2 linked regions of the Alloalcanivorax dieselolei B5 genome follow. The protein of the gene in region 1 interacts with the protein of each later gene in a pairwise test. Links are inferred from orthologs where the notes say so. Each region holds a gene or a part of one and is shown in the gene's direction. Other genes may lie near its edges.

Evidence for each region.
Region 2: the proteins of B5T_RS08925 (region 1) and rplL interact in binary tests that used the Escherichia coli proteins (3 or more experiments, as listed by UniProt). The link is inferred for Alloalcanivorax dieselolei B5 from one-to-one orthologs.

The regions. Positions count from the first base shown.
Region 1 is NC_018691.1:1,965,420-1,973,658, reverse strand. Bases 3,669-6,587 are described here. They hold B5T_RS08925 (universal stress protein), read left to right. Parts: upstream 3,669-4,858; coding sequence 4,859-5,317; downstream 5,318-6,587. Other genes in these bases: lexA (transcriptional repressor LexA), read left to right, coding at 6,470-6,587; B5T_RS08920 (cyclic nucleotide-binding domain-containing protein), read right to left, coding at 5,389-6,051; topA (type I DNA topoisomerase), read right to left, coding at 3,669-4,563. Outside these bases: B5T_RS08945 (TetR/AcrR family transcriptional regulator), read right to left, coding at 1-176; B5T_RS08940 (CNNM domain-containing protein), read right to left, coding at 248-1,273; B5T_RS08935 (hypothetical protein), read right to left, coding at 1,286-1,813; more of topA, read right to left, coding at 1,837-3,668; more of lexA, read left to right, coding at 6,588-7,084; B5T_RS08910 (DUF1499 domain-containing protein), read left to right, coding at 7,441-7,839; B5T_RS08905 (TatD family hydrolase), read left to right, coding at 7,842-8,239.
Region 2 is NC_018691.1:4,214,926-4,227,554, reverse strand. Bases 9,782-12,629 are described here. They hold rplL (50S ribosomal protein L7/L12), read left to right. Parts: upstream 9,782-10,939; coding sequence 10,940-11,320; downstream 11,321-12,629. Other genes in these bases: rpoB (DNA-directed RNA polymerase subunit beta), read left to right, coding at 11,470-12,629; rplJ (50S ribosomal protein L10), read left to right, coding at 10,337-10,870; rplA (50S ribosomal protein L1), read left to right, coding at 9,782-10,040. Outside these bases: tnpC (IS66 family transposase), read right to left, coding at 1-466; IS66 family insertion sequence element accessory protein TnpB, read right to left, coding at 541-876; IS66-like element accessory protein TnpA, read right to left, coding at 873-1,256; B5T_RS18885 (AMP-binding protein), read left to right, coding at 1,694-3,382; bifunctional biotin--[acetyl-CoA-carboxylase] ligase/biotin operon repressor BirA, read left to right, coding at 3,389-4,357; B5T_RS18875 (type III pantothenate kinase), read left to right, coding at 4,354-5,088; B5T_RS18870 (SPOR domain-containing protein), read left to right, coding at 5,105-5,791; tuf (elongation factor Tu), read left to right, coding at 6,527-7,720; preprotein translocase subunit SecE, read left to right, coding at 7,897-8,271; transcription termination/antitermination protein NusG, read left to right, coding at 8,281-8,823; rplK (50S ribosomal protein L11), read left to right, coding at 8,913-9,341; more of rplA, read left to right, coding at 9,345-9,781. UniProt on the Escherichia coli protein: The binding site for several of the GTPase factors involved in protein synthesis (IF-2, EF-Tu, EF-G and RF3). Is thus essential for accurate translation.

The DNA.
Region 1 (8,239 bases):
CGCTCGAACACCGCCTGAATCAGTGCTTCCTTGGAGCCGAAATGGTAGTTCACCGCCGCCAGATTGACACCGGCCTTGCCGGTAATGGCGCGCAGGCTGGTTTCCGCGAACCCCTTCTGGGCAAACAACACTTCCGCCGTGTCGAGGATGCGGCGAACGGTATCGGATTGGGACATGGGAACCTGCCAGGATCGAAGCAAACGTTTGAAACATACGTTTGGCGGCGATCAGCGTCAAGCAGGGACCGCTATTCCGGGGCGCCCTTGCGTTTGAGTTTGCGGCTCCAGCGCTGGCGGGCATAGTGGCGCAAATTGGCCACATTGTCGGTTTCGTCCATGATCTCCTGGCCGAGGATGGTTTCAATGATGTCTTCCATGGTGACCAGACCCACCCAGGTTCCCAGATCGTCGTAGACCAGGCCCAGGTGTTGCCGGTCACGCAGCATCTCACCAAACACCGCCTCGATATTGGTGTCGGTGCGGAACAAGGCCATGGCACGGGCCAGCTCGCCCACGGTGCGCTCGTCCGCCACTTCCAGCAGGTCGCTTTTGTGCACATAGCCAACCGCTTCGTCCTTGTCATTGAGCACCGGATAACGGGAAAAAGGCGTGGACACCAGGTGATGGCGCACCTCGGCCACGGTCTGTTCCGGGCGCAGCGATTCCACCACCGTGCGCGGGGTCATCACCTTGTCGACCCTGATTTCATGGAGACTGAGAATATTGGCGATGACCCGGCGCTCACCCTCATCCAGCGCCTGCTGTTCGTGGCCGATGGACGCCATCGCCTTCAACTCCGCCCTGATGTCGGTATCCGGCTCGCCGTCGCCGATCCGCCGGGTGATCATTTTCGATAACCACACGAACGGCTTGAGCACCCAGATCATGACATTGAGCACCGGCGGCAGCAGCGGCGCCAGGGCACGCCAGAATTTGGCGCCGATGGTCTTCGGAATAATCTCGGAGACGATCAGGATGGCCAGGGTCATGACCGCCGAGGCCACCCCCAGCCAGGTTTCCCCGAACAGCACCGCCACCTGGGCGCCGACCCCGGTGGCGCCGGCGGTATGGGCGATGGTATTGAGCGTGAGAATGGCCGCCAGTGGGTCGTCGATATCGTCCTTGAGGTGCCGCAGGCGTTCAAACAGCTTGGGGTTGTCGTCCTTGAGACCGGCGATATAGCTGGGCGTAATGGACAACAGAGCGGCTTCCAGAATCGAGCAGAGGAACGAGAACCCCAAAGCGACGGCGGCGAAGATGATCAGTAACAGCATGGCGCTCCCCGCTTACCATTCGTCCATATAAGTACCGAACAAACCGAGCAATTCCTCCACCCGGTCGGCCGCCTTTTGCAAACGCTCCAGGTCACCATCGGCCAAGGGCGCATAAGGATCCTCGGCGCGCAGAGCCAGGGCGTTGGTATCACCGGGAGGCGTGGCCCGGCGCGCCAGACCGGCGGCGCCCACCGCCGCGCGCAGCTCCAGATCCAGCCAGCATACCGGATCGGAGCGATCCTGCCGCGCCTGGATCAGCAGTTGCATTTCCGGGGCGCGGACACCGGTATCGGCGAAGGCCCGCTCCAGGGCGGCGAGACTGATCAGGTCATCGTAACCGGGCACCTGGTAGGACTTGGCGGACTGCCGCGCCATGCCCACCAGCACCGAGTAGAGATGAAACACCACCGCGCCGCGCAGCGCCAGACGGTGCCCCATCGGACTGCCGGCCTCGGCCCGCAGTGTCTTGAGCAAGTCGCGGGCGAAGAACAGCCGCTCACGCAGGCCGCTGATTTCGTTTTCCCGCACCATTCGGGACATGGTTATCTCCGGCTATTCGCGGTTCAGGACCGGCGAGCGGCGGCCTTCTTCCTGGCGGCGGTTTTCTTCTTCGCCGCCGCCTTTTTCTTCGGTGCGGCTTTCTTCTCTTCCACTTCCCACTTGCCGTCCCGATAGAAGGCATACCAGCCGGTGGGCTTGCCCTCTTCCTCGGTCATCACATACTGCTCCTTGGCCTTGCGGCTGTAGCGCAGTATCGCCTTGCGGCCCTCGGCGTCCTCGCCGGGCGCTTGCGCGAGATAACGGTGTTTGGGGTCCAGTTGCTCCGCCACGGACTGGATCTCCTCCACCAGCGGCGCCCGCGTTTCCCGGTTCTTGGGGAACTTGCTGGCGGCCAGGAACAGGCCGGAAGCACCGTCGCGCAGCAGGTAGTGATCGTCCACTTTCTCGCACTTGAGATGCGGCATGGGGATCGGATCGGCGCGGGGCGGCGCCGGTTCGCCGTTCTTCAGCAGCTTGCGGGTGTTGCCACAGTCATCATTGGTGCATTTGAAGAACTTGCCGAACCGGCCGGTGCGCAGCTGCATCTCACTGCCGCACTTTTCACACTCCAGGGTCGGACCGTCGTAGCCCTTGATACGGAACTCGCCCTGCTCCACCACGTAGCCGTCGCAATCCGGGTTGTTACCGCAGACGTGCAACTTGCGCTTCTCGTCGATGAGGAAGGATTCCATCGCCGTGCCGCATTTGGGGCAACGCTTCTTGCGGCGCAGTTCCTGGGTTTCCGCCTCGTCATCGTCGGCCCGCACCGCCTCCTCGCCGGGAAGCAGATTGAGCGTGGCGGTGCAGCGCTCCTTGGGCGGCAGGCTGTAACCGGAGCAACCCAGGAAGACCCCGGTGGAACCGGTCCGGATCTGCATCGGACGGCCACAGGTGGGACAGGCGATGTCGGTGTCCGTGGGCAGATTGGCGCGCATGCCGCCCTTGGCCTGCTTGCCACTGCCCTCGCCTTGGGCGGCGTCCAGCTTGGCCTGGAAATCCTGGTAAAAATCGTTGAGCACATCGCGCCAGTGACGTTTGCCCTCGGCGATCTCGTCGAGGGTTTCCTCCATCCGCGCGGTGAAGTTGTAATCCATCAGGTTGGGGAAATTTTCCACCAGGCGATCGGTGACGATGTCGCCCATTTTCTCCGCGTAAAAGCGGCGGCTTTCCTGCCGCACATAACCGCGATCCTGGATCGTGGAAATGATCGAGGCGTAGGTGGACGGCCGGCCGATGCCGCGTTTTTCCAGTTCCTTGACCAGGCTGGCCTCGGTGTAACGGGCCGGCGGCTTGGTGAAATGCTGGGTCGCATCCACCTGATCGATGACCAGCACGTCGCCCTGCTTGAGGTCCGGCAGTACCGTGTCTTCCTGCCCCTTGCGCGCCGCCGGCGGCAGGATCCGGGTCCAGCCGTCGAACTTCATGATGCGGCCCTTGGCCTTGAGTTCGTAGCCGTCCGCCTCGGCGGTCAGCGTGGTGCTCAGGTATTCCGCCGGCGGCATCTGGCAGGCGATGAACTGACGGCGGATCAATTCGTAGAGGCGCTGGGCATCGCGCTCCATGTCCTTGAGCGACTCGGAGGTGCGATTAACGTCGGAAGGCCGGATCGCTTCGTGGGCTTCCTGCGCGCCTTCCTTGCTGGAATAGGACAGCGGTTTCGCCGGCAGATATTTCTCGCCCAGCTTGTCGTCGATCCAGGCCCGGCACGCCGTCACCGCGTCCGCGCTCAGGTTGGTGGAATCGGTACGCATGTAGGTGATATGGCCGGCCTCGTAGAGACGCTGGGCCATCATCATGGTTTTCTTCACCCCGAAGCCCAGACGGGTACTCGCCGCCTGCTGCAGCGTGGAGGTAATAAACGGCGCCGAGGGTTTCGATCGGGTCGGCCGCTCCTCGCGCTGGGAAATGGTCAACTGGCCGGCGCGGCGCAGGGCCTCGCGGTGGCGCTCCGCATCCTCGCCGTTGTTCGGGCGGAAGTTTTCGCCCTGGTGGCGGGCCACCTGCAGACGCAGTTCGTCCGCTTTCTGCTTGCTGTCGTGGGTGTCGGCGTGCAGTTCCCAGAATTCCTCCGGGGTGAACGCACGGATTTCCCGCTCGCGCTCCACCACCAGTTCCACCGCCACCGACTGCACCCGGCCGGCGGACAGGCCGCGGGCGATCTTTTCCCACAGCAGCGGCGAGATCATGAACCCCACCACCCGATCGAGGAAACGGCGCGCCTGCTGGGCTTCCACCCGGCTCATGTCCAGCTTGCCCGGCTCCTGGAAGGCGGCCTGGATCGCTTTCTTGGTGATCTCGTTGAACACCACCCGGTCGAAGCGCTCATCGTCGCCGCCGATCACCTCACGCAGGTGCCAGGCAATGGCCTCCCCTTCGCGGTCCAAGTCAGTGGCCAGATAGATGCGCTCGGCGTTGACGGCCAGGCGCTTGAGTTCATCGATGACCTTTTCCTTGCCGGGCAGGATCTCGTAGTGCGCCTTCCAACCGTGCTCCGGGTCCACCCCCATGCGGTTGATCAGCTGAGACTGCGCTTTCTTCTTTTTATAGGCCTCGCGCTCTTCCTTTGGCAGCGAACGGGTATAGGCCGCCTCCTTGGCCCGTTCCTGGGGCGTGGACTTTTTGCCACCGCCGCTGACCGGCAGATCGCGCACGTGGCCCACACTGGACTTGACGATGAAGTCATCGCCCAAATAGCGGTTAATGGTTTTCGCCTTGGCCGGCGACTCCACAATTACCAGGGACTTACCCATTACGTTCGTCACCCACTACTGAATTACCGAGAAGTCGGTCGATCCGGCCTTCCCCGGCCGGATACGATGTCCAGGCCCCGTTTCGGGGGCCCTCAGGGGCGCCTATTTAGACAGCGGCGCTAACGTCCGGTCAAGCTTCGGGGTGGCACAATCCCTTTTCGGTGCCTCCCGGGGGCCCTGCCCATGGCCTTCCCGCCCGGGCCGGATCGCCCGCCGGGCGGGCCTTGATCAGCATCAATCGACCGCTTCCCGGGAGCGGGCTATACTCGGTGAAAAGCGTTCGAGGGAGATCGCCGTGACTGCTCCGTATCAAAGAATTCTTGTCGCCATCGATTGCAGTGACGAGTCCGCCGACATCCTGTGCCGTGCCGCCGGGGTGCTGGAAGGTAACGCCACCGGCGAGCTGCATCTGATTCATGTGATCGAGCCGCTGGCCCTGGCCTATGGGGCGGATGTGCCCATGGACGTCACCGACCTGCAAAGCGGTCTGGTCAAGCAGGCCCGCGAAACCGCACTGGAATACGCCCGCCAGTACCAGATCGGCGAGGATCGCATCCACGTGGAGCTGGGTTCCATCGAAAAGACCATCGTCGACAAGGCCGATGCCCTGGGCGTGGATCTGATCGTGGTGGGCAGCCACACCCGCAGCGGCCTGGCTCTGCTGCTGGGCTCCACTGCCCGAGGCCTGGTACCCGGCGCCCATTGCGACGTGCTGGCGGTGAAAGTCCAGCGCAAGGACAAGAAATCGGACTGACGGCACCGGCCCGCCTCACCCGTCCGCGAATCATGCGGCAGCCCGGCCACCAGCCCGGCCGGGTCGATCCGTTACGTCATCGCCGGCCCGGCACGAGGGTGGTCGTTCCAGCGGCATAACAGCGCCGCCAGCGCCCGCGCCTGTTCACGCAGCGCCGCCAGTTCCTGTGCGGTTTCCTTCTCGCCGTGATAAACCGGGATCTTGCGCAGGGCCGCTTCCAATTCCGCGTCCGGCGCCGCCAGACGCTGCACCTCCACCGCCCAGCGAATCTGATGCACCAGCATGTGAAACAGCGCCAGGCGCGTTCCAAGACTGAACAGAGCCACCCGCGGCTCATCGAAATCGGCGAACGACAAGCGCGCCAGCACCGCCGGTTTCGCCCGGTCTCCCTCCGCCACTTTTTCCGCCACCTTCAAGGTGGCGCTGCGCGGCGTCGCCAGCAGCAGGGACAAAGCGCCAAACACCTCCCCCGGAGACACCCGGTACACCACTGGCGGCGGTGTGCCCTCACCAAGCACCCACAGCTCTCCACGCAGCAAAAAATAGAGCCCGCGGGCCTCGGCTCCAGCCTGAATCACCACCTCGCCCGGCGCGGCTTCAAGAATCCGGGTCCCGGCCAGCAGCAAGGCTCGCTGGTCGGCATCGTCACGGGACACTTCATTGAAAAACGGCACGCCGGAAAGTAACGACTCCACCCGCGCCTGCTGAGAACGTTGCCACTCGGCCTGCTTCATTTCTCCCCCAATCGCCGCAGCCCCACCATTCGCTGAAATGGCTGCTGTAGGAGCTTGCCCTGCAAGCGAATTCTTGGAATGCAGCGCTATTCGCTTGCAGGGCAAGCTCCCACAGTGGCTCCGTAGCCCCTCCGCGGGAAGCGGCTTTAGCAGCGAATACAGCGGCACGATGACGCCTCCCCCCCGGGAAGCGCCGAGCGCATAGCCTAGCTTGGATGGCCGTGCAAGGCGAGCGGAGAGCGCCTTGCAACAACATCGGGGATGACAAAAACACTGGACATATTATACTGTTCGTATTATCAGTATTCCATTCCCGTCGCCGCAGGGTTTCGCGACGGAACGGAACAGGCGTCCGCGGCGCCGCACCGTCTCAATCCGAGCCGGATACCGCCGCGCCCGGCCACCACAGGAGACCGACATGAGCAGCAAACTGACCCTCCGCCAGCAGCAGGTGCTGGATTGCATCCGTGACTCACAGGCGGACACCGGCATGGCCCCCACCCGGGCGGAAATCGCCGAACGCATGGGGTTCCAGTCCAAGAACGCCGCCTCCGATCACCTGCGGGCGCTGGAGCGCAAGGGCTATATCCGCCTGCACAGCGACCGCTCCCGCGGCATTCAGCTTTTGGAGTCCGCTCTCGGCGACGAGGACGAATTGCCAGTGGTGGGCAAGGTGGCCGCCGGCACCCCGATCGAGGCGGTGGAAAACGTGCAGCGCACGGTACCGGTGCCACGCGGACTGTTTCGTCAACGGCCCACCTACCTGCTCAAGGTGCAGGGGGACAGCATGATCGACGCCGGCATCTTCGACGGCGACCTGATCGCCGTGCGCAAGAGCGAAACGGCCCGTTCCGGTGAAATCGTGGTCGCCCGTATCGGCGAGGAGGTGACGGTGAAGACACTGCGGCTGAACAAATCCGACGCCACTTTGTTACCGGCCAACGAAGACTACGAACCGATCCAGGTGCCCGCGGATCAACTGATCATCGAAGGTGTGTTCGTCGGCCTGATCCGTGATCCGAACTCGCATTAAGTCGCCCCCGAAGAGACAAAATGCATTAGTGCCGGTTAGACTACGCACGCATTTGCGTTTTCTCCATGGCACCTGTGGTCCTGTTGTCGCCACATTGATGGCCAGGGAATGAAAGGCCATGACCTTCCGTAGACGCCATGGAGGCACCATGGGAAGCACCATGAGACGGAGCCTCCATGAACAGGACGGTCAGGACCAAGGATAAGCACAGTGATAACGGCGACATCAGTCGACGTGCCAGGGAGGGTCGGGCGTCCCAGCGGATGCCAAGCGCCGGGGGCGCATCACGGGTTCTCTCACGGCATGTCCGCCGTGTTCTCTGTGCCTGTGGTTTGTTATTGCTGAGTAGCTTTGCCATGAACGATACCCGTTTGCTAGCGCCCTGCCCGTCCTCGCCCAATTGCGTGTCCAGCCTGGCCACGGATGAACGGCATCGGGTGGAACCTCTTCCCGGCTACGCCGATCGTGCCGGCAGTCTCAAACTGCTGAGCGACGTGCTGGCCACCCTGCCCCGTGTCAGTTTTGAGCAGGTTGGGCCAGCCCGCTTGCAAGCCCGTTTCACCAGCCGCGTGCTTCGCTTCGTTGATGACGTCACTTTCTATGTGCACGAGAATGGCGGTATTGAAGTGCGCTCCGCGTCCCGGGTCGGATACTACGATTTCGGCGCCAACCGGCGCCGGGTGGAGGACCTGCGTGAGCGGCTTGAGGAACGGCTGGGCGACCTGACACCGGTTCAGGGGCAAGGCGCCGGATGAGCATGCCGGGATCCACTGAGTGTGAATGGGCGGACATCGGCGTCAACCTCACCGATCGCCAGTTCGCTGACGACCGTGAAGCGGTACTACAACGGGCCCGGCAGGCCGGCGTCAACCGCCTGCTGCTGACCGGCACCAACGTCGAGGAATCCCGGCAAGCGCTGGCGCTGTGCCAACGCTACCCCGATCAGGGCCTGCTCTGTACCGCCGGCCTGCACCCGCATAGTGCCCGCTTCTGTAACGACGAGGTCCTGTCGGAATTACGGGAACTGCTGGAGCAACCGGCGGTGGCGGCGGCTGGCGAGATGGGCCTGGACTTTAATCGGGATTTCTCCCCGCGCCCGGATCAGGAAAAAGCGTTCGAAGCGCAGCTGGCACTGGCCGCCGGGCTGAACAAGCC
Region 2 (12,629 bases), 2.2 Mb from region 1 along the record:
GCTTCTCGCTGATGTCCTCGCCGACGCGCTTGAGCGCACACCCACAGCGGCATTGCGTATCCTCGGGTTCATGGTGGATCAGGGTGCGGGGCAGTTGGGGCGGTAGCGGGGCGCGCTTGGGCTGTTGCTTGGCAGCGGCGGGGGGCGCCTGCGTTGGAAGTAACTCGGCCAGCTCCGCCTCCATGGCGGCCAGGTCGGCGTCGATCAGTTCGTCAAGCAACTGGCCCTGCACGCCCTTGAACTGCTCGCTGCGCCGGGCGAACTTGTGGCGCTTGAGCAGCGCCAGTTCGTGGGCCTGTTTCTCGATCACCGCGTCGCGGTGACGGATCGCTTTTTCTTGTTGGCTGAGGGTCCGGTCATTTTGGGCGAGGACCCGATCCTTGCTCTCCAAGTGATCGAACAACTCGGTGGCCAGGGCACGGAGTTGGTCGGGAGAGAGGGCGTTGAGGTCAGGGCGCGAGGTCATGCGGACAGTATGCCAAGCCAGCGCCCGGTGGGCGATTGGAGGTTGGGCGTATAGCCAACGGGAACGAGGTGTGGTTACAGCACCGAGATCACGGCCTCGTCGCCCAGTCGCTGCCAGGGCAGGCCCTGCACCAGGGCGGCCAGTTGTTCTTCATTCAGGCGCAACTGATCGCCGCGCCAAGCGTCACCCCAGTGGAACTTGCCCCGATGGAGCCGGCGGGCGCACAGCCAGATACCGAAGCCGTCGTGGATCAGCACTTTCATGCGGTTGCCCCGGCGGTTGGCGAACAGGTAAGCCTGATGTGGCTTCGCCGCACCGAACACCTGGATCACCCGGGCCAGGGCCTTGTCCGGTCCGGCGCGCATGTCCAGTGGCGCGGTGGCCAGCCAGATCTCGTCGATGCGGATCATCGCAGCAGCTCGCGTAACAGGGCCAGGCACTGATGGGCTTGCTCGGCGGGCCATTCCACGATGACCGGTCCGCCGGAGCGGGGCACTTCAATGCGGATGCGGTTACCCGACTCCTTGGCGCAAGACCGGTCAGGAGGGCTCGACGCCACCGGTACCGCCAAGGGCATAAACGCGGGTGACGTTATTGTCTGGCCGGCTTGCTCGGCTTCACGGATCCAGCGGCGGACCAGGTTGGCGTTGAGTTGGTTGTCCAGGGCGATCCGGGAGACGGACACGCCCGGTTCCTGACAGGCGGCCACGATGTGCGCCTTGAACTCACGGGAGAAGTGACGGCGACGTCGTGGTTGAGGTTGGGGCTGAGATACGCTTAACGGGTCCATCGATAGTGTCCACTAAGAAATAAGTGGACACTATCGTGAAGGCCGCAACCGTCGACTCAAGATGGGGTCGCCGGACGCTTACCCTGTCCCTACTTCTGGGCCCATGTGACAAGCCCTGCTCCTCCGCTCCGCACCCCGATCCAATCACTCAAGCAGGCCGGGCTTGGACCCAGGCGGGTCATCCTTCATGCCGAGGCGTGGCCCGAAATGCCCGATCACGGTGCACTTTGGACGGACGTCCTTTTTTTGCCGTCAAACCTCTTTATCCCTGCCTGTTGTATCTCTATGCTCAATAATCGTACACAGTTCTAACGGGCCCATGACCACTCGCGGTTGACCTGGGTGCTGTGGTACGCGCTCTTCCGCCGGCTTCGTGTTCCCGAGGCGAAGCGGCATTTGACGGCCTCTCTTCTTGGTTTGGGAAACAGGTGAATACAATGACGAATCAGAATAACGTAACCATGAAAACACCGATTCAAGCACTTCAAGATCGTTACCAGCAGCAACCCGGCGACGTGGCCATGGTGCAACCTCTGGGCGGGGATCGGGTTCGCCGATACACCTGGAAAGAGGTCTCTGATGAGGCCCATCGCATGGCGTCCTATCTGCGGGCCCAGGGGATCCAGTCCGGTGACCGGGTGGCCCTGGTGTCCAAGAATTGCGCCGAATGGATTCTGGCCGATCTGGCGATCTGGATAGCCGGCGCGGTCAGTGTGCCGCTGTATCCGACCCTGGTGGCGGATTCGGTAAGGCAGATCCTCGAGCATAGCGGATCCCGCCTGTTGTTCGTCGGCAAGCTGGACGACTGGGACATCATGAAGGACGGCGTGCCGGAAGGGATTGAGCAGGTCGCTTTTTCCTTGGCGCCGGAAGAGGTACTTCAGTCCTGCCCGGTATGGACTGACATCGTGGCTCAGAATGAGCCGCTGACCGAGGTGGCGCAACCGGGCCCGGATGACCTCGCCACGATCATTTATACCTCGGGGACCACGGGGACCCCGAAGGGCGTGATGCACCAATACCGCAGTCTCTCCGCCGTTGGCGATAAAGTGATCCGGGTTTATAACCTGGAGCCATCCGACCGGATGATCTCCTATCTGCCCCTGTCTCACGTGGCGGAACGGGCGGCGGTGGAAACCGCCCTGCTGTACGTCGGAAACACCGTCTACTTCGCCGAGTCCCTGGATACCTTTGGTGAAGACATCAAGCGCGCCAAGCCGACGCTTTTCTTCGCGGTGCCCCGTATCTGGTCCAAGTTCTATCAGAAAGCGTCGGAGGCGGTGCCGCCGAAGAAGCTCAATACCCTGCTGAAAATTCCGCTGCTGAACAAGGTGATCAAGAAAAAGGTGCTGGGAGCCATGGGGCTGGACGAGTGCCGGGTGGCGCTGTCTGGTGCGGCGCCGCTGTCCACCGAGATCATTTCCTGGTTCAACACGCTGGGCCTGGAGATTCTGGAAGTTTACGGAATGACCGAGAACTTCGGGTGGTCGCATACCACGGTGCAGGGTGATCAGCAGATTGGATGGGTCGGCACCCCCAATGATGGGGTAGAATGCCGCATCGGTGAAGGTGGCGAGGTGCTGGTTCGCAGCGTCGGCAACATGAGCGGCTATTACAAGCAGCCGGATTTGACCGCTGAGGTGCTGTCCGAGGACGGTTGGCTGAAAACCGGTGACGTGGGTGAGATCGATGAAGGCGGCCGGTTGCGGATTACCGGGCGGATCAAGGAGATCTTTAAAACCGAGAAAGGGAAGTACGTGGCGCCGGCACCGATCGAAAACCGTCTGGCCAGCCAGCCTGGTGTCGAGCTGGTATGCGTGATTGGGGCGAATATGTCGCAGCCCATCGCTTTGTTGAACCTGACGCCGGAAGAACAGGGCAAATTGAGCAAAGGCGCTGAGAAAGAGCATTTTACCCAGCAACTGAATGAATTGCTGACCCGGGTAAACAATCAACTCGACCCTCATGAGCGGCTTGCCTCCCTGGTGGTGTGCAAGGAGCCCTGGGGCGTGGAGAATGGTCTGGTGACCCCCACGCTGAAGCTCAAGCGCAATGAAATCGAAAAACACTACGCGGCGGACTTGCCGGAATGGGCGGCTTCCCGTGGTGTGATCTGGGAGCATTGATTGTAGATGGAATACAGTGCGGATCTGCCCCTCGTTCAGGTTTTGGCCGACGGGCGTTTCCATTCCGGGGCGGATCTCGGCGAGGTGCTTGGCATTTCCCGGGCCGCCATCTGGAAACGGATACAACGCCTGGCGGAGCTGGGTCTGGACGTGGAGTCGGTTCGTGGCAAGGGCTATCGGCTGGCCCGGCCCCTGGACCTGTTGGATGAGAGCCGACTGAGTGAGGGGCTGGCCGGCCGGGCCGAGCTGATTTTCAGCCCGGTGACCGGATCCACCAACGCTGATGCGCTTGCCTTGGCCGTGGAAGGGCGGGAAGGCCCTCTGGTGGTCACCACCGAATTTCAAAGTGCCGGCCGTGGCCGGCGCGGACGCCAGTGGCGGTCACCTTTCGCCGCCAATATCTACCTTTCCGTTCTATACCGGCTGCCGGGTGGTTTTGCCTCCCTGGGCGGGCTCAGCCTGGCCGCGGGGGTCGCGGTCAGCCAAGTCCTGGAGCAAGCCTGCCCGGGGCTGCCATTGGGGCTGAAGTGGCCCAATGATCTGCTGGTGGAAGGGCGTAAGCTGGGTGGGGTATTGATCGAGCTGGCTGGTGAAATAGAGACGCAGGTTCAGGTCGTGGTCGGTGTGGGGATCAATGTGGCCATGCTGGATGCGCAGGCCGACAGCATTGACCAACCCTGGACCAGCCTGCTGCAGTATGGTGACCTGAGCATGTCCCGTACTGAACTGGCCGAGTCACTGTCCGGTGCGCTGCTGAATATGCTGGACACCTTTGTCGCCCGAGGATTCGCGGCTTTCGTGCCAGCCTATCGGGAACTGGACCTGGTGCGGGACAAGGCGGTGACGGTGATCACCGCCGGCAAGTCGCAGACGGGGATCGCGCGGGGGGTCGCCGAAGATGGGGCTCTGTGCGTGGAGATCGAGGGTAAGCGCCACTATTTGCATGGCGGCGAAGTCAGTTTGAGATTGCAATGAAGTTGTTTATCGATGTGGGGAATACGGCCCTGAAATGGCGCCGCCGCCGTGGCGATGATATCGAGCAGGGCGGTGGAACCCATCGGCGGGATTGGGAGGCGGCTCTGCGTGACCCTCTCGCTTCGCATCAGCCCTTTGACTCCGTCTGGGTCGCCTCGGTGGCGGGGGCGGAAGCGGATGCCAGGATTGGTGTGTTGATCAGGGAGGCCACCGGGCTGGCGGCGGAATTCTATTATTCCGTTCGGGACGATTTTGGTGTCCACAACTGCTATCCCGAGGCCCGGCGCCTGGGGGTGGACCGCTGGGTTGCCTTGATCGAATGCCATCGGCGCCACGGGGCCGGTATCGTCGTGGATTGCGGCAGCGCTCTGACTATCGACGCAGTGGATGAGGATGGCGTGTTTCTCGGCGGCTACATCGTGCCGGGGCTGGGCATGCTCCGTACCGCCTTATTGCGCGATACTGCGGATGTGCATGTCGGCCCGGGTCAGGCCGGACTGGGGTTGGGGCAGTCCACTGGCGAATGCGTCCATAACGGTCTGTTGCGCATGTCTGTGGCCTTTGTCACGGATGTAGTGGTTGAACTGCGTGAACGGCTTTCCGATACTTGCCCGGTACTGGTAACGGGCGGGGATGCCCGGGAACTGAGCGCCTCCTTCCCATTCGATTTCGACCTGCAGCCGGATCTGGTGCTGGACGGGCTGGAGCGGGTGGCTGCTCGACAAAAATAACCTGGGGGCGCGCGCTGTGCGTTGGGTATTTTATACGCTGTTGGTAGCCAACCTGGTTTATCTGGGTTGGCACCTGACAGTTGATCGATTGGAAGGGACCTCCCTGGCTTCAAGTCCGCAGTCCGCCGCGAAAGCGTCGGCGACTGGCGCTGCGTCCTCTTTGGCGCTGCTCACTGAGCAGCCTCAACCCGACAGGGCTGCCTTGGCGGCGGCCCCCCCTTCTCAGACCGCGTCATGTACCGTTGTCGGCCCCTGGTCCGACAGTGACGCGGCTCGCCGGGCGAGAATACAACTGAGGGCGGCTGGTCTGGCGGGGCGGATCGAGCCCGTTCGGGTAGAGAAGGATCGTCTGAACTGGGTCTACCTTCCTCCTTTCGAGTCTCGCCGGCGCGCGCTGGAGGCACTCAACGAATTGCAGGCCCTGGGAGTGGACAGTTTTGTCGTCAAAGAGGGCGATTATGCCAACGCCATTTCCCTGGGATATTTCTCCAGTGTGGAGTCTGCGGAAGGTTTGCGCACAAAAATGCGTAATGCCGGCTACCCTGTCTTCGTTCGTGAGACCGCTCGGGAGGTGACGGAGTATTGGATTTATTTGCCCCCGACGGAAGATGGCGGGGCTGCTCTGGCTGATTTTCTGGTTGGAAACCCGCAGGCGGGTCGTAGCAAGAGTCAGTGTCCGGGGAACGCTCAGTGGAAAGGGTGACTGTCAGGTCATGATGTTCTTGCCCGGGGTGGCGAGAAGCGATTGCAGACCCCTTGGGGTTTCTATAGAATGCGCAGCCTTTGAAGCAAAGCTCGCTTCATGCTGGCGTAGCTCAGTTGGTAGAGCAGCTGATTTGTAATCAGCCGGTCGGGGGTTCGACTCCTCTCGCCAGCTCCACCTTTTCTGCCGCGCCAGGAGCTTGAAAGCCCCTGAAAACATGTTGACAAGGGGCTGAGCCGTAAAGAGAATGTAGGCCCTTTTCTGGAGGGGTTCCCGAGTGGCCAAAGGGATCAGACTGTAAATCTGACGCGAAAGCTTCGGAGGTTCGAATCCTCCCCCCTCCACCAGATATATCGCCAGCAAGCTGGCGGGCAGACAGAAGGTTTGCGGGCATAGTTCAGTGGTAGAACCTCAGCCTTCCAAGCTGATGATGCGGGTTCGATTCCCGCTGCCCGCTCCAGGCTGCGGAAGTTCGCAGGCCAACAAAGAGGTCTGCGAAATAAAGGTTACGCTCATGTAGCTCAGTAGGTAGAGCACACCCTTGGTAAGGGTGAGGTCACCGGTTCAAATCCGGTCATGAGCTCCAGAATCCGGGCCCGGGTACCACCTGGGTCCGGCTTTATGTGTCTTGGTGGTGCCAAGATGGTCCGCGGAAGGCGCGGTCCGACAGGGTTTTATCTGGGCAGAGGCGCCGTTCAGACGGAAATGCACAGCCAAGTTGAGAGGTAGAGAGTCGTGGCAAAGGAAAAGTTTGAACGTAATAAACCGCACGTAAACGTGGGCACGATTGGTCACGTTGACCATGGTAAGACGACGCTGACGGCCGCTTTGACGCGGGTGTGCTTCGAGGTGTGGGGTTCTGGTTCGGCGAGCGCCTTCGATCAGATCGATAACGCCCCGGAAGAGCGTGAGCGTGGTATTACGATCGCGACCTCCCACGTGGAGTACGACTCTCCGACCCGTCACTACGCGCACGTTGACTGCCCGGGTCACGCCGACTACGTGAAGAACATGATCACCGGCGCGGCGCAGATGGACGGCGCGATTCTGGTGGTGTCCGCGGCTGACGGCCCGATGCCGCAAACGCGGGAGCACATTCTGCTGTCTCGCCAGGTGGGCGTGCCGTACATCGTTGTGTTCCTGAACAAAGCGGACATGGTGGACGATGAAGAGCTGCTGGAACTGGTTGAAATGGAAGTGCGTGAGCTGCTGAGCGACTACGACTTCCCGGGCGACGACACCCCGATCATCAAGGGTTCCGCTCTGAAAGCGCTGGAAGGTGACACCAGCGAGATCGGCATGCCGGCGGTACAGAAGCTGGTGGAAACGCTGGACGAGTACATTCCGGAGCCGGAGCGTGCGGTGGATCTGCCGTTCCTGATGCCGATCGAGGATGTGTTCTCCATCTCCGGCCGCGGTACCGTGGTAACCGGTCGTGTGGAGCGTGGCATCATCAAGGTGGGTGAAGAGATCGAGATTGTGGGTATCAAAGATACCACCAAGACCACCTGTACCGGTGTTGAGATGTTCCGCAAGCTGCTGGACGAAGGCCGCGCGGGTGAGAACGTTGGCGTGCTGCTGCGTGGCACCAAGCGTGACGAAGTGGAGCGTGGTCAGGTTCTGGCGAAGCCGGGATCGATCACCCCGCACACCAAGTTCGTTGCCGAGGTGTACGTGTTGGGCAAGGACGAAGGTGGTCGTCACACTCCGTTCTTCAACGGCTACCGTCCGCAGTTCTACTTCCGTACCACCGACGTGACCGGTGCCTGTACGCTGCCGGAAGGCACCGAGATGGTGATGCCGGGCGATAACGTGCAGATGGACGTTGAGCTGATCGCACCGATCGCCATGGAAGACGGTCTGCGCTTCGCGATCCGCGAAGGTGGCCGTACCGTTGGCGCCGGCGTGGTGGCCAAGATCGTAGAGTAAGACAATTCGAGGCCGGGGCTTCGGCTCCGGCCTGTTTTGTTTCTGAATACTGAGTTACAGGCCAGTAGTTCAATTGGTAGAGCACCGGTCTCCAAAACCGGCTGTTGGGGGTTCGAGTCCCTCCTGGCCTGCCAATTTTCCCAGAGCTGCCGTCAGGCGGCGGGGTGCATCGGCAGATGAACGAGAAAGTTGAAGGACAATCTGGGTCCTCCACTCTAGAGGTCATCAAGTGGCTTGTCGTTGCCGCTCTGGTGGCCGCTGCTGTTTTTGGCAACAGCTATTTCTCCGACGTGTCTCCCCTGTATCGGGCCCTTGGCGTGGTGGCGGTTGCCCTGGTTGCGGCCTTCGTGGCTTTGCAGACCGAGCAGGGCAGGTCCTTCAATCAACTGCGTAAGGACTCCATGGTGGAGCTGCGCAAGGTGGTGTGGCCCACCCGTCAGGAAACGCTGCAGACCACGCTGATCGTTCTGGTCTTCGTGGTGATCGTGGCGCTGCTGTTGTTCGTGCTCGACTGGGCGCTCAGCGGCCTGATCTCGACGCTCATCGGCTAAGGGGTACACATGGCTAAGCGCTGGTACGTGGTACACGCCTATTCCGGCTTTGAAAAGCACGTCAAACGGGCTCTGGAAGAACGCATCAAATTGCGCTCCATGGAAGAGTTGTTTGGCGAAATTCTCGTGCCCACCGAAGAGGTGGTCGAGATTCGTGGCGGTCAGAAACGTAAGTCCGAGCGGAAATTTTTCCCAGGCTATGTGCTGGTGCAAATGGAGATGTGCGACGACTCCTGGCATTTGGTAAAGGAAACGCCGAAGGTCATGGGCTTCATTGGAGAAGATCCGAAGAATCCCGGGCGTGTTTCTCCGATTACCCAGAAAGAGGCGGATGCCATCCTGCGTCGCATGGATGACGCTGTTGAAAAGCCGAAGCCCAAGACGCTGTTCGAGCCCGGCGAAGTGGTGCGGGTTGTCGATGGGCCCTTTGCCGATTTCAATGGCGTGGTCGAGGAAGTCAACTACGAGAAGAGCCGGCTGCACGTGGCCGTGCTTATTTTCGGTCGCTCTACTCCGGTGGAGCTGGAATTCGGTCAGGTTGAAAAGACCTGACGCCCGTCCCGGCGATCTGCGCCGGGTTGTCGACAACCTGAGGGGAGCCTGTTTCATTCGGGCGTTCGCACCCAAGGAGTCTCAATAGCATGGCTAAGAAAGTACAAGCCTACATCAAGCTGCAGGTGGCAGCGGGTCAGGCTAACCCTTCACCGCCTGTTGGTCCCGCGCTGGGTCAGCATGGCGTGAACATCATGGAGTTCTGTAAGGCGTTCAACGCCCAGACTCAACAGCTGGATGCCGGTGCGCCGGTGCCGGTGGTGATTACGGTTTATAACGACCGTTCCTTCACCTTCACCATGAAGACACCGCCGGCCGCCTACCTGCTGAAGAAAGCAGCGGGTATCAAGAGCGGTTCCGGTGAGCCCAACACCAAAAAGGTGGGCAAGGTGAATCGTGCGCAACTGGAAGAGATCGCCAAGGCGAAAGAACCGGATCTGACGGCTGCCGATCTGGACGCCGCCGTGCGCACCATCGCGGGCTCCGCCCGTTCCATGGGCCTGGACGTAGAGGACTAAACAATGACCAAACTGTCCAAACGCGCCCGCGCCATCCGCGAAAAAATTGAGCCGGGCAAGGCGTACCCGGTGGAAGAGGCGGTAGCTCTGTTGACCGAGCTGTCAGCGGTGAAATTCAAAGAGTCCATTGATGTGGCGGTGAACCTGGGCGTCGACCCGCGTAAATCCGACCAGAACGTCCGTGGTGCTTCCGTTCTGCCTCACGGTACCGGGAAAACCGTTCGTGTGGCGGTGTTTGCTCAAGGCGCCAAAGCCGAAGAAGCGAAAGAAGCCGGCGCCGACGTGGTGGGCTTTGACGACCTGGCCGAGCAGGTTCAGGGCGGCGAAATCAACTTTGATGTGGTGATTGCTTCTCCCGACGCCATGCGCGTGGTCGGCAAGCTGGGTACCATCCTTGGTCCTCGCGGCCTGATGCCGAACCCGAAAGTGGGTACCGTGACCCCGGATGTGGCTCAGGCGGTGAAAAACGCCAAGGGCGGCCAGGTGCGTTACCGTACCGACAAGGGTGGCATCATCCATTGCACCGTTGGTCAGATCGGTTTCGATGCCAATGCCATCAAGGAAAACGTGGAAGCACTGATCGCCGACCTGAAGAAGGCGAAACCGGCTTCCGCCAAGGGCGCGTACTTCAAGAAAGTAACGCTGTCCAGCACCATGGGCCCGGGCCTGGCGATCGATACCGCCTCTCTGGCTATGTAAGGTATATGGGTCGCGCCGATTGATTGGCGCGGCCCACGTTCTTTGATCCCGGCGGCATGCCGTCGGGGCGTCAAAGACCGCAGGTCCGTCCTGCGAGACGCAGTCTGGCTTTATGAGCTCAGGTCTCGGGGAGGGTTAAGGGGTGACCGCCTGCGTAGGCGCGGTAGTTGCAAATCCTGTGTCAAAGCAGGGGCTGGCTTCCGCGATAACGACCGGGTAACCGGTCATGGCAACCGCCGGATCCTCGGTTACGCAGTCTGGGAATCCGGTTTGTTTGTGAATCCAGGAGGTAAATTGTGCCTTTGAATCTGGAGGACAAACGGGCGATTGTGGCTTCGGTGAACGCTGTTGCTTCCGAAGCGCTGTCTGCTGTGGTTGCCGACTATCGTGGTCTTTCCGTGGCTCAGATGACCGAGCTGCGCAAGAAGGCCCGCGAAACCGGCGTGTATCTGAAAGTAGTTCGGAACACGCTGGCCAAGCGTGCTGTTGAAGGTACCGAATATGAGTGCCTCAACGATTCGCTGGTCGGCCCCACTGTCCTGGCGTTTTCCCAAGAAGATCCGGGCGCTGCCGCTCGGCTCATCAAGGATTTCGCCAAGGATCATGACAAGCTCGAAGTGAAAGCGCTGGCTGTCGGCGGTGTGGCGTATGGTGCTCAGGATATCGATGTCCTGGCCAAGCTGCCTACCCGCGACGAGGCCCTTGCTCAGCTTTTGTCCGTCATGCAGGCCCCGGTGGCCAAGTTTGTCCGTACCCTCAACGAGGTGCCTGGCAAGTTTGTTCGCACGATGGCCGCTGTGAAGGACAAGAAACAGCAGGAAGCTGCCTGACATTAAGTCTGGCGGCGTAACTACCCGATCCAATCGTGATCGCCCGTACGGTGATTTAGGAGATTGAAAATGGCCGTTTCCAAAGAAGATATCCTCAGCGCAGTTGCTGAAATGAGCGTTATGGACCTCGTCGAACTGATCGAGGCCATGGAAGAGAAGTTTGGCGTAACCGCAGCTGCCGCAGTGGCAGCCGCACCGGCAGCTGCCGGTGGCGACGCTGGTGCCGCCGCGGAAGAGCAGACCGAATTCGACGTGGTTCTGACCGGTTTCGGCGACAAGAAAGTCGGCGTGATCAAGGCAGTTCGCGAAGTAACTGGTCTGGGTCTGAAAGAAGCGAAAGACTTGGTCGAGGGCGCTCCTGCTCCGGTCAAAGAAGGCGTTTCCAAAGACGAAGCCGAAGAGATCAAGAAAAAGATCGAAGAGGCTGGCGGTACCGCCGAGCTCAAGTAAGCGCGGTAACGCCATGTCTTTCCGCGACAACGAGGAAAGGCGCCGGCTGGCAGCTTAAGGGCTGCCAGCCTTTTGTCGTTTCTGTACGAACGGTTTCGTGCAGAGATATCACCCTGGGGTGATAGGTGGTCAACAGCCGAGGAACGCAGATGGCATACTCATTCACTGAGAAAAAGCGGATCCGCAAAGATTTCGGCAAGCTTCCCAAGGTCATGGAGGTCCCGTACCTGCTGGCCATACAGCTCGATTCTTACCGCAAATTCCTACAGCAGGATAAAGGCGCCGAGGCGCGCTTGGAAGAAGGCTTGGAAGCTGCCTTCCGGTCCGTTTTCCCGATTTCCAGTTACTCGGGCAACGCGGCCTTGGAGTATGCCGGCTATGAGTTCGGCAAGCCGGTCTTTGATGTCAAAGAGTGCATCATTCGTGGCACAACCTACGCCGCGCCGCTGCGCGTGCGCATCCGGTTGGTGATCTACGACAAAGAGTCCAATGGCGCGATCAAGGACATCCGTGAGCAGCAGGTCTACATGGGCGAGATCCCACTGATGACCGAAAACGGTACCTTCGTGATCAATGGTACCGAGCGGGTCATCGTGTCCCAGCTGCACCGCTCTCCGGGTGTGTTCTTTGACCACGACAAGGGTAAAACCCACTCTTCCGGCAAGCTGCTGTATTCCGCCCGGGTGATTCCCTACCGTGGTTCCTGGCTGGACTTCGAATTCGATCCGAAGGATCTGGTCTACGTACGTATCGATCGCCGCCGCAAGCTGCCGGCGACGATTCTGCTGCGTGCGCTGGGCTACACCTCCGATGAAGTTCTGGAGATGTTCTTCGACACCAACGAGATTCTGAGCGAAGGCGATGTCTATCGCATGCGTCTCGTGCCGGAGCGTCTCCGTGGCGAAACCGCCACCTTCGACATCTTTGCCGGTGACGAAGTGGTGGTGGAGCGTGGCCGCCGGGTAACCGCGCGCCACATTCGCCAACTGGAAAAAGCCAATATCGAATACCTGGAGATTCCGGCGGAATACCTCCAGGGCCGTTATCTGGCCAAATCCATCATTGATGAGGACACCGGCGAAATTCTGGTCGAGTGTAATACCGAGCTGACCGCCGATGTCCTGGAAAAACTGAGCAAGGCGGGTATTACCCGTTTTGAAACTCTGTACACCAATGATCTGGACCATGGTCCGTTCATTGCCGATACCCTGCGCGCCGATCCCACCCGCAGCCCGCTTGAGGCGCTGGTGGAAATCTATCGGATGATGCGCCCGGGTGAGCCGCCGACCAAGGAAGCGGCGGAAAATCT